DNA from 4 places in the Alteromonas sp. CI.11.F.A3 genome. Region 1 is predicted to be linked to each of the others. Evidence: predicted binding sites of a transcription regulator. Region 1 holds the regulator's gene; each other region holds the start of a gene.
The links. The regulator LexA, encoded in region 1, represses DNA repair genes until DNA is damaged. The targets are predictions, from matches to a motif close to TACTGTATNNNNATACAGTA.

Region 1 (3,527 bases):
GTAATGCCACTTCCACTGAGATCCAGTTACGACAACAGTAAGATCGGGCTCACTGGTATCTTCCATCGCAATAAGGGTTTTGGCCGCAGGAATAGCCATTAGAATAAGAATAATGAAAGGGACTACGGTCCATGCAATTTCCACTTTTACATTTTCGTGGAAGTGAGCGGGTTTCGCCCCTCTGGATTTACGGTGTAAGTACATTGAGGCAAACATAACCCCAAAAACCGCAACGGCAATTGCGATACAAATAAAGAACATCAACATATGGAGGTCGTATACTTGACCACTTATGTCGGTTGCGCCTCGGCGCAAATTTATGGAAGAGCCTTCGCCCGTTGCTACATCAGCAAACAGTAGTGGCGAGGTAAGCAAAAGTGGAAGCCCGCAGAGCCACTTTGCCGCTTGTGTCGTTACTCGTTTCACTCAACACCTCCGTTATAACAGAAGCATTACGCACTGGTTGCGCTGCGCTTCTGGCAACTGATACCCGAAATCCAACTTTTAACTGAAAGACCTAGCCTTAGTTGTAAAGCAAAGTTACAGCTATTGTTATTATTTTGTTAAATACAGTATAAGAATTGCTCAATAAAACGCACAAGTCTAGTCTTTTCTAAGAAAAAACAATTACAGCGTTCAATTTTTAACCAAAAGTTGTATGTAAGAGAAATGACTCACGTCACAGCGTATGGACGCTATACGGGTAATTAGTGTGCCCGTTTGAAACGCTCATTTTGAACGAGATAGGCAAATAGAAGATGGCTATAAGTTTCTTATAATCAAAAGGTAGTCACTTAATAGTGAATGTTTTTCAAACAGAATAGATGACTGAAATAGTATTCGCTAGTACCAAAAAGGGTGACATAAATAGAAGATAAAATGTGGGAGCCAGATCTGCTGGCTTTTAAGGTATTTCTTAGGCTTAAACAAGATTATTGTACAAGCAAGGTATATTAAACATACAAAAAAGCGGCCTATAAGCCGCTTTCTTTATTAAATAGCTAAAAGGTTACATCCAGTCAGCATTTCGAATAACACCAACGGCAATCCCTTCAATGGAAAAAGGCTCTGAAGCTAAGTCGACCTTAATAGGAGAGAATTCATCATTTTCAGCATGAAGTAATACTTCGCGACCACGCTTTTCAAGGCGTTTAACGGTAACGTCTTCATCAACACGTGCTACTACCACTTGCCCATTATGGACATCCGTAGTGCGGTGCACGGCTAACAAGTCACCATCAAGTATACCTATGTCTTTCATACTCATACCGCTTACACGAAGTAAGAAGTCAGCGTGAGGCTGAAACAGAGCAGGGTCGACCTTATAGTGAGATTCAATATGCTCTTGCGCTAAAATAGGCTCGCCCGCAGCTACTCGGCCAATAAGAGGTAGCCCTTCTTCTTCAGGAGCTTCATCTTCAAGGGGGATATTTAATTTAATACCACGGGAAGTACCTGGAAGAATTTCAATGACCCCTTTTCGGGCCAATGCTTTTAAATGTTCTTCAGCGGCATTCGCAGAGCGAAAACCTAAATGACGGGCAATTTCTGCACGGGTAGGCGGCATGCCAGTTTCGAGCATGGTTGTTTTTATAAGCTCGAGAACTTCTGTTTGTCTTGCTGTGAGTGGGCGCATAAAAGACCTGTCTGTCTATACAGTTCCTGTAAGTATATACACCTAAAAGGAAATGACAAGCACAAAGCTTGACTAAGCATGATTTTTAATTAGCGCTAGCCTTAACGAAAAAAGCGGCCATGAAGGCCGCTTTGTATATCACTACTATTTGTAGTAGTTAGAACTTATATTGCAAGCTTACACGGGCATTAAGCGGCTCGCCGGTAGCAATATTATTGTCATTATGCGCTGACGGGAAATAATCTTCGTCGAATAAATTTTCCACGTTAAGCTGAATTTTAACATCTTCGCTGTAATCGTAATAAAGTGCAGCGTCTACACGAACGAAATCAGGTAATTCAACGGTGTTATTTAATGACGCGTATTGCTCTGATTGATAAATCACGCCTAATGCAACACGCCACTTGTCGTTTACTTCGTACTGGTTCCATAACGTCAGCATATGCTCTGGAAGCTGTGCTAAATCACGGTTCGCCAATGTGCCATCTACAATTCGGCCCATTTCTTCACCATCGAGGTTGCTATAACCAGCATTGATTGCCCAACGCTCTGAAAGTTTGCCCACCACCTGCACTTCAAAACCTTTGGTTTCGGTACCGGTTAAAATAGACGCTTCTGGATTGTTAGGATCTTGCGCTGTACCGTTTTCACGTTCAACTTCAAATGCCGCTGCTGTCACGCTTAGCGAGTCAGTGAGATTCCATTTAACACCAATTTCCTTATTTTCAAACTCTTCTGCTTCCAGCGCTTGGCTTGAAAGCGAGAGCGAAAGGAATTGATCACCAGAACGAGGCAAGAACGATTTACTGTAACTGGCGTAAATCGATACTGATTCCGCTGGCTTGTAAATTACACCAGCGCGAGGCGACACTTGTGAATCAGAGCTTGATAGAAAACCATCGTTACCGTCGTCAGCACCGTTTGCTACTTCAATGCTATCTACCACATCGATATCAAAATTGTCGTAGCGAAGACCGGCCACCACAATCCAATTATCGTTAAGCTTAATTTCATCTTGTACGAAAGCTGAAGTAAAGGTGACTTCTGATGCACGATCTCTTACCGGGTCTGTTAGCGTCATTGAAGGAATAACGAGTGGATCGCTAAACACGAAGGATACTTGGTCGTCTTGGCTATCGGCAAAAAACGCATCACGGCGCGCGTTTTCTGTATCTTGACTGCCGTACTCCATTCCCGTCAGTAAGGTATGGTTAATATCACCCGTGGCAAACTGCCCAATAAGGTTTAATTGAACCAACGCATTCTCACGAGTAGTGGTATCACGATACCCGTCTAAGGTAACCGTACCTGCATCAGCATCAAAATTAACGGGGTACAAGTTTTGATAAGCTTTATCATAGTCAGCAAACTGAACGGTACCGTTTAAGTTCCAATGTTGCGATAGTGCGTGATCAACACGCACACGGGCAATATGCGCTTCAAGCGTGGTATTGTTGAAGTCGGGATCACCAAAGTAGGTATCGTCATAGCCTTCTAGCGGCGCACCATCTAATGAAGGGATACCTCTATCTACTAACCGGTCATCGTTTACGTATTCGTAAGATGCTACAACCGTGGTGTCGTCGGAAGCCATCCATGTGTAGGTAGGGTTAATGGCGTAACGTTCACCATCTTTAAAATCACGATGATTATCAATACTGTCAAACACACCATTAAAACGAAAAGCATTGTTCGCATCTATGGCTTTATTGGTATCTACACTAATAGAGCCAGCGCCAAAGGTATCTATACCTGCTGACAGTGTGGTGAAGTCTTCTGCGCTACTGGCCACTTTAGTCACACGGTTAACGACACCACCGCCGCCGCCACGACCAAATAAAAGCGCGTTGGCACCACGCAATATTTCAACGCGTTCTAAATTATATAGGGG
Region 2 (3,527 bases), 330 kb from region 1:
ACAACGGATTTTGCCCCTAGGCCGACAAGCGCAAAAGGCGCTCCATGCTTGGCTTAAAGTTCGCCCTGCTTATGCGTCTCCCTATGAACCCGCTATTTTTGTTAGCAAACGCAAAACGCGCATATCAAATCGCCAAGTGGCCAATCGGCTTAATCAAATGGCTGAATTGCAAAGCCTGAGTCAAAAAGTTAGCCCCCATAAACTGCGCCATTCTTTCGCCACCCACGTATTAGAGTCGAGCGGCGATTTACGTGCGGTGCAGGAATTACTCGGCCATGCCAATCTATCAACCACGCAAGTGTACACTCATTTAGATTTTCAGCATTTAGCCAAGGTTTATGATGCCGCGCACCCCAGAGCACACAAAAAATAATCATAATTTGAAAATAGGCCTTTAACTATTATGCAGTTCTTCAGAGCTATTAGTTCCGTGAAGGCAATGACCTTCGATCTTGACGACACCTTATACAACAACGAACCTATTATTCGCCAAGCAGAAGCGGCCTTAAATGCGCATTTAAAGCAGCATCACCCTAAAACGGCTGCCTTACCCCCTTCTCACTGGCAGCAACTAAAGCGCGACGCCATTGTAGCCAATCCTACTTATTCATCTGATATGGGAAAGTTGCGTTTAGCAGTGTTAAATGCGGCATTGATTCACGATATTCCAACCCACGACAGCCATGCATTAGAGGCTGCTGTGCAAGCATGTTTCGACTGTTTTTACCATGCCAGAAGCGAGTTTGAGTTGGCTGATGATGTGCATAAAACCTTATCGATTTTAAGTGAAAATATGACTCTAGTGGGTATTACTAACGGCAATGTAAATGCCGACCAAATAGGCATTACGCCCTATTTCGATACTATTTTACATGCCAGCACTAGCCGCCCTATGAAGCCTTCACGGGCTATGTTTGATGAAGCAGCAAGCTTTATAGGAGAAGCGCCTAAACACATACTCCACGTGGGCGATAACATTATTAAAGATGTGTATGGGGCAATAAATGCAGGGTTTCAGTCAGCGTGGTTTGCATGCAATCGAGAAATGCATCTACCCCGAGAGAGAGCGTCTGTACTCCCTCACGTGGCACTAGATTCGTTAGACGAATTAGCTTACTTCTTATAAATAATGCAGTAAGTAGCGCTGGCTCTTTTGCTATGTAATCTTAAAGTACTAGCACTTAAGGCTTTTGCGAATAAGGCTGGTTGTCTTCCAATACGTTTTGACGCATAGAATCGCAAGGGCGCTGGCATACCGGGCGCCCAACTACTTTTGCAGGTACACCCACTACAGTAACGTGAGGTGGAACGTTGTCTAGCACAACACTACCCGCGCCCACTTTAGACCCTTCGCCAATTTCAATATTGCCAAGAATTTTAGCACCCGCGCCAACTAACACGCCTTGGCGAATTTTAGGGTGACGGTCACCCGACTCGTTACCGGTTCCGCCAAGGGTTACGCTTTGCAAAATAGACACGTTGTCTTCTATAACAGCAGTTTCACCCACTACAATACCGGTGGCGTGATCGAACATCACGCCTTTGCCTATTTTAGCGGCAGGGTGAATATCTACGCCGAAGGTAGCCGAATTACGGCTTTGTAAGAACAAGGCGAGTTGATGTCTACCATGCAACCACAAGTAGTGCGCCATACGATGAACTTGCACGGCATGAAAGCCTTTAAAGTGCAGCAATGGCACTAAGAAGTCATCTACTGCCGCGTCTCGAGCACGAATCGCGTTAATATCTGCCATTGCCGACTCACTAATCGACGGCTCTAACAAGTAGGCCTCATCGAACACTTCACGAATGGCAATAGCTGGCATCACTTCATCAGCCATTTTGCTTGATAGTATAAAGCTTAACGACGACTCAAAATTATGATGGGCTGAAATACAGGCGTGAACATAGCTTGCTAATAGCGGCTCGCTTTCTGCCACAGTTTGCGCTTCTTTTTTTAACGATAACCAAAAGTCAGTCGATGGAGAGAGTGCGTGCATGAGGCAGTTCCTGTAAAAGTAAAGTTCAAACCCCGTTTGAAAACGGGTAAACGGCGCAAGATGGTAAAAGGCCTAGATTCTCGTAGGCAGCTTAATGGCTCGAAGTGTACATGAGCCATACTAAAAACAACACCTATAGACTACGCTTCAAGCGTGAAAATTGTTCAACTTATCGATAACCCGCCTTTGAATACAGCCGGTATCACCTAAACAGGGCAAAATTCATCGCAAAAGTTACCCCCTAGCCGCTAAGCTTCATCAAACAAGCCTGTATAAATTCACAGTCAGCTGGCATAATGTTGCAGCATTGAAACTAGACAAATTAGGTTGACCATATTATGGATGTATCCCGACTGCTTGACGAGCTTAACGACAAACAACGTGAAGCGGTAGCAGCCCCTCTTTCTAACGCCCTCATATTAGCTGGCGCAGGAAGCGGTAAAACTCGGGTGTTAGTGCATCGCATAGCATGGTTAATGGAAGTGGAAAATATTGCCCCCTTTTCCATTCTGGCCGTAACCTTTACGAACAAGGCCGCCAAAGAAATGCGTGGCCGAATAGAATCGTTGATGGGCCGTGGCCTTAATAGCATGTGGATTGGTACTTTCCACGGATTAGCCCACAGGCTGCTTCGCGCCCACCATGCAGAAGCTAATTTGCCTGAAAACTTCCAAATTCTTGATTCAGACGACCAATACCGTTTAATCAAACGTATCTTAAAAGCCATGAATTTAGACGAAAAGCACTGGGTGCCCCGTCAAATTCAGTGGTATATCAACGGTAATAAAGACGAAGGTTTACGTCCTCAGCATATTGAAACCCACAACGATCAAACACAACAAAAAATGCGTGAAATTTACGCCGCGTATCAAGACGCGTGCGACCGCTCAGGGCTTGTGGATTTTGCCGAGTTGTTGTTGCGTGCTCACGAGCTTTGGGCTAAAAACCCCGAAGTACTCGCCAACTACCAGCGCCGCTTCCGCGCTGTATTAGTGGACGAATTCCAAGATACCAATAACATTCAATACGCGTGGCTACGCATGTTGTGTAGCGGCAATCAAAACAACATTATGATTGTGGGCGATGACGACCAATCTATTTACGGCTGGCGAGGCGCGAATGTTGATAATATTCAGCACTTCTTAAAAGACTTTAATAACCCCACAACCATTCGATTAGAACAAAATTACCGTTCTACTGGCACCATCTTGAAAGCCGCCAATACGGTTATCGATAACAACACCGGCCGATTAGGCAAAGAGCTTTGGACAGACGGCAACGATGGCGAGCCTATTTCTGTTTATGCTGGGTTTAATGAGTTAGACGAAGCCCGCTTTATTGTGTCGAAAATTAAAGACTGGCTGAATCAAGGCAATGCGCTAAAAGACACCGCGATTTTATATCGCAATAACGCCCAGTCGCGGGTATTAGAAGAAGCCTTGCTTCACCAAGGTACACCGTACCGCATTTATGGTGGCCTTCGATTCTTTGAACGCCAAGAAATTAAAGATGCACTTGGCTACCTTC
Region 3 (3,527 bases), 1.1 Mb from region 1:
CGTTATTTATTGTGGATAAATGGTCTGCTAAACCGGGTATGGAGTCAGCACCATGAACGACTTCTATGCTTGAGTTGCTGAAATCATCGCCTATGGGCTCTATTCTGCCTCCCAAACAAGCGCCCAAAAAGGCTTCAGTAACGGCAAAAAATGAAAGGTTATTTTCCGGCTTATTAAAACCATGTCCTTCATCTGGGTAAAGTACATAAGTGACTGGAATATCCCGCTCTTTCATTGCATCTACAATTTGGTCAGATTCTGCTTGTTTCACCCGTGGGTCGTTTGCACCTTGCCCAATAAGCAAGGGTTTAACGATTTTGTCTACATGAGTGATAGGGGAGCGTGACTTTAACAGTGCTAGACCTTCTTCAGTGTTAGGATCGCCAATGGCTTGGTAAAATATTTGGCGAAAACTCTCCCAGTAAGGGGGAATAGAATTAAGTAAGGTCTCTAAGTTGGACGGGCCAACAATGTCTACTCCGCATTTAAAGGCCTCAGGTGTAAATGTCAGGCCGGTCAATGTGGCATAGCCACCATAACTTCCTCCCATAATAGCCACTTCATCGGTTTTTGTTATACCGCGGGAAACCGCCCAATTTTTTGCATCGATCAAGTCATCATGCATTGCGCCTGCCCACTCCTTATTCCCAGCATTTAAAAAGTCTTTACCGAACCCTGTTGAGCCGCGAAAGTTAACTTGTAAAACGCTATAACCTCGATTGTTTAGCCATTGGGGCATAGCACCAAAACCAAATTCATCCCGCGCCCAAGGACCGCCATGGACCAGTAATACCATTGGAGAAGCATGTTCAGCTATACCGTCTTGATTTGGGTCAGAAGCCAAAGGCAAAGACAAATAGCTCACTAAGTCTAAGTTGTCCCGTGAAGGGATAACCACGCCGTGCATAGTTGATAATGGAAGAGTGTCGATTTCTGGTTGTGTGATAAATAAATCGTTTAATGTGCCCTCTATGGTATTAAATACTTTGTAAACGGGTGACTGGTTGCTGTTATCGGTAAATACGGTCCAGAGGGAGTTATCTAATGTTTGTGCCAACACTTGGGAAGCGCCACTAAGTTGGCTGTTTAATTGACTGATCTTTGAGGTAAAAGTTTCGTCAATAGCGTACCAGACAGGCCGAACATAATTTAACGCATACGCTAGAGGTTGATGATTCCGAGGAGAAAATAACACATTAGACAAATCTACTTTTTCGTCGCTGGCGATAACTTCAACCGTATCTTGCCCTATTGGGAGATATACAAGAGCTGCGGTATTACGCTCTCGGGTATCGAGCATATATATACCGCGATTTTCATTATCAAAGCCAAGAATTGTGGTGGTTTGTACATCTGAAAATGGAATACTAAACCACAGGCTCCACTTATTATTCGATTTGCTAAACACTTGATTTGAGCCATCGGCAGCGCTCTTTACCGCAAGGCGTATCGTTAAGTCATTGTCTAGCTCGTAATACCCATAGCCATCATTCTGCTCAAGTAACGTACGCTTACCTGTTGCCACATTTACGCTATAGATATCATGCCACTTAGGATCGCGATCGTTCATCCCTACTATAACTATACCCTGATGATGTTCGCTTTGTTTCATTTGGGCGGCTTGTACCCCGTCATAAGGCGTTAAATCTGCTATCTCGCCACTATCAATATCAATTCGATAGAGATGCCAGTTTTCATCACCATTTTTGTCTTGAGTGAAAAAAATCTGACGACTGTCTAATGACCAAAAATGAGTGGGAATGCCGCGCCCTGTATCTTGGGTCATTGGCTTGGCGTTGGCGATATCCCCGAGTTCGGCAACCCAGAGATTCATTACGCCATCGACCGGCGCTCTGAAACTCATTTTATTACCATCTGGGCTAATTCTTCCCTGATAGCGACTTGGGTTTCCAAGCAAAACTTGTCGTGGAATTAGTGAAGATGAAACTGCTTTGTGTTCAGTTGAGAGTGCATTTGCGCTTTTGGTCTGTAATGTCTGATTTGTACAAGCAACTATCGAAAGTAGGCCGCTAATAATTATTGCGCCGTGTAATAGCCTTTTCATGAAGTTCCCTTAAATTTGGTATTTAGAAGTGGCCCAATACCGCTTACAACACTCTTGGTCCTTGTGTATTTGCATTATAAATATAGCTTAAAAATCACCCTACAGAATCAGCTTATTAGTTATCTCTAGCTTGCTTTACAAGTAACTGAAAGAGGTCCTCATTACGAATGATGATTGCCAGGGCTTTTTCAGGCGCACTAAAGCGAAGTTTTTTTTTGCTTTGATTGATCGCAGAAAGAGAACGCACTAAAATACTGTATAAATAACCAGTACTTTTTAGAAGTGTATGCTTAAATTTATTCCTATCACAGCGCAAGCGGGCATCGTTGGTTTCGAATCGCCAGCAGCAGAATATACAGAGCTAGGTTTGAGTCTAGACTCCCTCCTTATCGACAAACCGGCTGCTACCTTCATTGGCTACGCGCAAGGCAAGTCGATGATGGACGATGGCATTCACGATGGCGACCTGCTGATTGTCTCAAGGGCTGAAGACATTTTAGACATGTGCATTATTGTGGCGACCTTAAACGGCGAGTTCGTGTGTAAGCGTGTAGACAAACGCCACGGCTGCTTACGTTCTTCATCCCCATTGTACAAACCTTACTTTTTAAAAGAAGGCGACGAGTTTTCAATAGAAGGGGTGGTAACGCGCTCTATTAGGCTTCACAAAAAACTTTCCCACCGATTAGGAAGTGAGTAGTGTTTGCGCTGGTAGATGTCACGTCCATGTATGCATCAGTAGAGAAAATCTACAACCCTAGCCTGCGAAACAAACCTGTAATGGTTTTGAGTAATAACGATGGCTGTGTGGTCGCGGCCTGCCCTATCGCCAAAAGATTAGGATTTAAAAAGTTTGTTCCCTACTTTCAGGTAAAAGAGGAAGCCAAAAAAGCTGGGGTTGTTGTGTGCTCGTCTAACTATGAGTTGTACGCCGACGTGTCTTCAAAAATGTTTTCTGTGATGGCGCAATTCTGTGATGAATTGCACGAGTACAGTATTGATGAAGCTTTTATGCGCTTTTCGCCACGCCTAAACGATAGCGAATGGCTGGCCCTAGGGTATGAGATAAGAAAAACCATTTGGCGGGAGGTAAAGCTTCCCGTGGGTGTTGGGTTTGGTCCTACTCCAACTCTTGCTAAAGCCGCTAATCACGCTGCAAAAAAGCTAGACGGTTTTCGAGGTTCAGCGGTTATTAATACGCCACAGGAAAAGCAGGCATTATTATCCCGTATGGCAGTAGCAGATGTATGGGGTATTGGTGGGCGCTTGGAAAAACGATTGATGGCCATGGGCATTAATAATGCCTACACACTGTCACAACAATCTCCCGCTAAAATGCGTAAGTATTTCTCTATCGTACTGGAGAACACCGTTAGAGAACTTCAAGGGGAACTAAGAATGACGTGGGATGAAATAAGACCCGCTAAAAAAGAAATTTATAGCACCCGTAGTTTTGGAAATA
Region 4 (3,527 bases), 110 kb from region 1:
GCTGCTCCACATGAATAAGCTATTCACTTTGCCATAGTGGGCTGTCGCCATTTTGTGCACGTGGTGGCGAAACTTATCTTTGCTATCTAACCGTTCAAATAAGGCTTCAATACTGCCACCAAAACGGGCATAAAAGTTGTTTTGTTTAAGCGATAGTGGCCGCCTGTCAAACTCAGTGACTAACGTATCTTCTTCATATAACTGTGCCCAAAAGGTTAGCCCAAACAAGCTGCGCCATAATCGGTTCTCGGTGCGCCAACCAGCAATACCCAAGCGTTTATAATGGGCTAATACGCCACGCTCTACCTGTTGATTCTGGCTAACATCAATATCAATAGTGCGGCTTGCATTTCTTAGCATATCGGTCACTGCACTGGTGCGCTTTTTATGGTATTTCCTAGCGTAAAAATCTTCAGCAAACGCCAGCAGCGTATCGGAAGGTGGCGAATCGATAATGTGTTCTAGCACTTCCTTAACACTATCGATGTTGCCGTCTTTATAGCTTTCTCTAATCCATTTCTCTTTCGCTTTATCGCTTTGAGCTTGATATAGCAAAAGAAGTGCCTGTTCTCGGTGCTCGCCTAGTAACTTTAACGCTAATGCATACAGAAACTGATCGCGATAAAACGTAGCCGATACGCCATCGCTGTTGGGGAAGGAGTCTTGGGCTAATGCATTAGCTTGTGCTGACGAAAGAAAAGGGAGCTTTTCTAATTGGTTTGCATAAAACCAGGCTGCTTCAGCATCTGCTTTACTGTCGAAACGGGTAATGTCTGACACCGAATCGCCCCGCGTACGCATGACGCCTAAGTCGCGCATAGAGAATTGATTTAGCCTACCTTTGGTATTGCCAAAATAAAGGAATAATAAAAATTTTAGCGGTGCATCAAACAAACACACTAAGTAGGTATGTTCATTTAACCCTTCAGGCCAGCCATGCTGATTGATACAGGCTTCTAAGCGCGAGACAAGCACGGGCTTAGTTAATGATGCCAAACCTTGAGTGGCACCGTATTCACCTAACAACCTTAAAATCGCGTCTTTAGTCAGTACGCCTGCAATATCTTGTAGCGAAGCATGGTGCAAATCGCCGAACCACTTAGCTTCAATCAGTTCATCAATTTGCTGCTGAGGGTTCCCTATTTCTGCATAAGAAAACTGTGATCTATCAATGACCGCATATTTACGATTAGCCGCACGCACGATGATGCATTGCTTATCAGCATCTAACTGGTTAAAGCTTTCTATAAAGTCACGCGCGTTATCGCTTAACAACGCAGCATTCGCCCCTTTAAAGAATGCTAAGAATTCAAAAAAGTGGGCTAAGTAATATCGTGGTGGCAAATCTTTTCGCATTATAAAACCAAACTATTGCATACTTGATTAGTGTATATTTATACAGCCCTATTATTCAACCTTTTCCCTTTTTATTTCATGCGTGGGTGCACGGGCTTTTGCGTAGTGGTTTGTTAAGTCACAATGCTAAGTTGGCAGTCAATCCAGTTTTCTACTTTACTCGTAATAACTATCACAACGTAATTCACATACGAGGAAATCATGAGCTTAACGAGATCGATGGAATTCTCTTGCCCTTATTGCATGGCAGCCAATGATGTAGAAATTGACGAGGTTAATGATGTTGGTCAGGTGCAGGTACTTGATTGCCAAGTATGTTGCCAACCTATTGAACTTGGCGTCTATCAACAAGGCGAAGACTTAAATATTATTGCGGAGCAGGAAAATGCCTGACAGTAGTACCCACTTTTCGTTGCAAGACATCAATGCACTGCCACAACGATATCGCGCCAACTTTATAAATAGCTTATCAGGCTTTAAATCTTCCTCTTTACTTGGCACTACCGATGGCCGATTCAACAACTTAGCGATTATTAGTTCTGTGGTTCATGTGGGGGCCAACCCACCATTGCTGGGCATTATTATGCGTCCGCACACTGTACAGCGAGATTCTCTATCCAATATTAAGCAGCAAGGCGTGTTCACGTTAAATCATGTTCACACGAGCTGGACTGACAAAGCGCATCAAACGTCTGCGCGGTACGATAATGGAGTGAGTGAGTTCGAAGAGGTTGGGCTAACGCCCTGGTTTAGTGACACATTCAGCGCGCCTTACGTTAAAGAAAGCGCAGTAAAGATGGGCTTGAAAGTAGAACAGCATTTTACGTTGTGTAATCAAACCGAAATGATTATAGGTGAAATTCAAGAGGTCTTTATAACTAAGCGAAGCAATGCACCAAGCGCTGCCCTTGAAAATACCAATCCAAAAAATGCTATCGCCGAAGATGGTTATGTTGATATTGAATCATTGCAAACCTCGTGCATTTCGGGGCTAGACACTTATCACAGTACGCATAAGATAGCCCAATATGCTTATGCTAAACCCAACGAGCCTTTAACAAAGACGAGCATAACTAAAAAATAATTCATGTTTAGCAACTGGCGCATAAATTAACGGCGCGTATATGCCATATAACATTGATTTTGCTAGCTGTTCAGGCGTTGTTCAGGTGGCAACAGTTAATCTATATCAACAAATCTTTATTGCTTTGTATTAGATCCAAACGCCACGGGTTATAGTATAATTAGATTATTCAAAACCTGCCTTGCGGCAGGTTTTTGCGTTTTAGGCGCTGAGTAAAAAAGAATCATTATCGTTATTATCTCAATTGGAGAGAATTATGAAGTCTGTAAACCGTCGTGACTTTCTGAAATTGTCAGGTACATCTTTGATAGGTCTAACGTTAGGAAGCGTTGCGTTACGTGCTAATGCGCAAGAACAATTACAAGCAGATGATCCAAGCGCGAAAGCATTAAACTATACTGCGGCGTCTACTGTAGACGGTGCTAAATGTAATAACTGCATGTACATTCAAGGTGCCGACGGTGAACAACACCGCCCTTGTGCCATATTCCCTAACAAATTGGTTAATGCCAATGGTTGGTGTAGTGCGTGGGTTAAACGCCCAGGCTAATAACGCGAATTATTAAAAGAGCCCCAGTCTCGCGCACATATGAAGCGACACTGGGGCTTTTTTTTGCAATTACATTAAGCTGTTTAAACTAACTACAGCCCTTTCACAGCCTTTAACAACTCGGGGTTATGTAGGCGGCTTGGTAATAAACCAGGCTTTATATACGCCCCATGCTTCGCTTGAAATATACTGCCAATGCGTAACACTTTTTCATCGTACCATTGCTTGCCAATAAAGCTGATCCCCACCGGAAGATTTTTAACCTCACCCGCGGGCACTGTAAGGTGCGGGTAACCTGCAATAGCCGCCAAATACCCAATACCAATAAAGCCCATTGGGGAGTGATCGCCATACACGCCATCAATCAGAAAAGCGGGGCTATTTGAAGGTGCCACAAGTACATCAACCTTGTGCTCTGCCATTAAGGCATCAATACCATTCTGTTTAGCGGTTTCCCTCACTAGCGCTAACGCTGAGGTGTACTTTTGGCTCTTGGTATCGTCTGTGTTCACGGCCTTTTCGAATATATCTTGATTA

Region 2: the regulator LexA is predicted to act here: its motif matches at 2,267-2,286, upstream of uvrD (DNA helicase II).
Region 3: the regulator LexA is predicted to act here: its motif matches at 2,318-2,337, upstream of R1T43_RS16190 (LexA family protein).
Region 4: the regulator LexA is predicted to act here: its motif matches at 1,385-1,404, upstream of R1T43_RS01490 (exonuclease domain-containing protein).

Annotation. Positions count from the first base shown of each region.
Region 1 is NZ_CP136708.1:224,909-228,435, reverse strand. It holds gene coxB (cytochrome c oxidase subunit II) at 1-375, opposite strand, end outside; gene lexA (transcriptional repressor LexA) at 1,010-1,636, opposite strand; gene R1T43_RS00970 (TonB-dependent siderophore receptor) at 1,794-3,527, opposite strand, start outside.
Region 2 is NZ_CP136708.1:4,556,463-4,559,989, forward strand. It holds gene R1T43_RS19635 (tyrosine recombinase XerC) at 1-373, shown strand, start outside; gene R1T43_RS19640 (HAD-IA family hydrolase) at 404-1,126, shown strand; gene cysE (serine O-acetyltransferase) at 1,182-2,000, opposite strand; gene uvrD (DNA helicase II) at 2,339-3,527, shown strand, end outside.
Region 3 is NZ_CP136708.1:3,759,655-3,763,181, forward strand. It holds gene R1T43_RS16185 (S9 family peptidase) at 1-2,065, opposite strand, end outside; gene R1T43_RS16190 (LexA family protein) at 2,352-2,765, shown strand; gene R1T43_RS16195 (Y-family DNA polymerase) at 2,765-3,527, shown strand, end outside.
Region 4 is NZ_CP136708.1:334,327-337,853, reverse strand. It holds gene R1T43_RS01490 (exonuclease domain-containing protein) at 1-1,356, opposite strand, end outside; gene R1T43_RS01485 (CPXCG motif-containing cysteine-rich protein) at 1,558-1,749, shown strand; gene R1T43_RS01480 (flavin reductase family protein) at 1,742-2,440, shown strand; gene R1T43_RS01475 (high-potential iron-sulfur protein) at 2,697-2,990, shown strand; gene R1T43_RS01470 (amidase) at 3,083-3,527, opposite strand, start outside.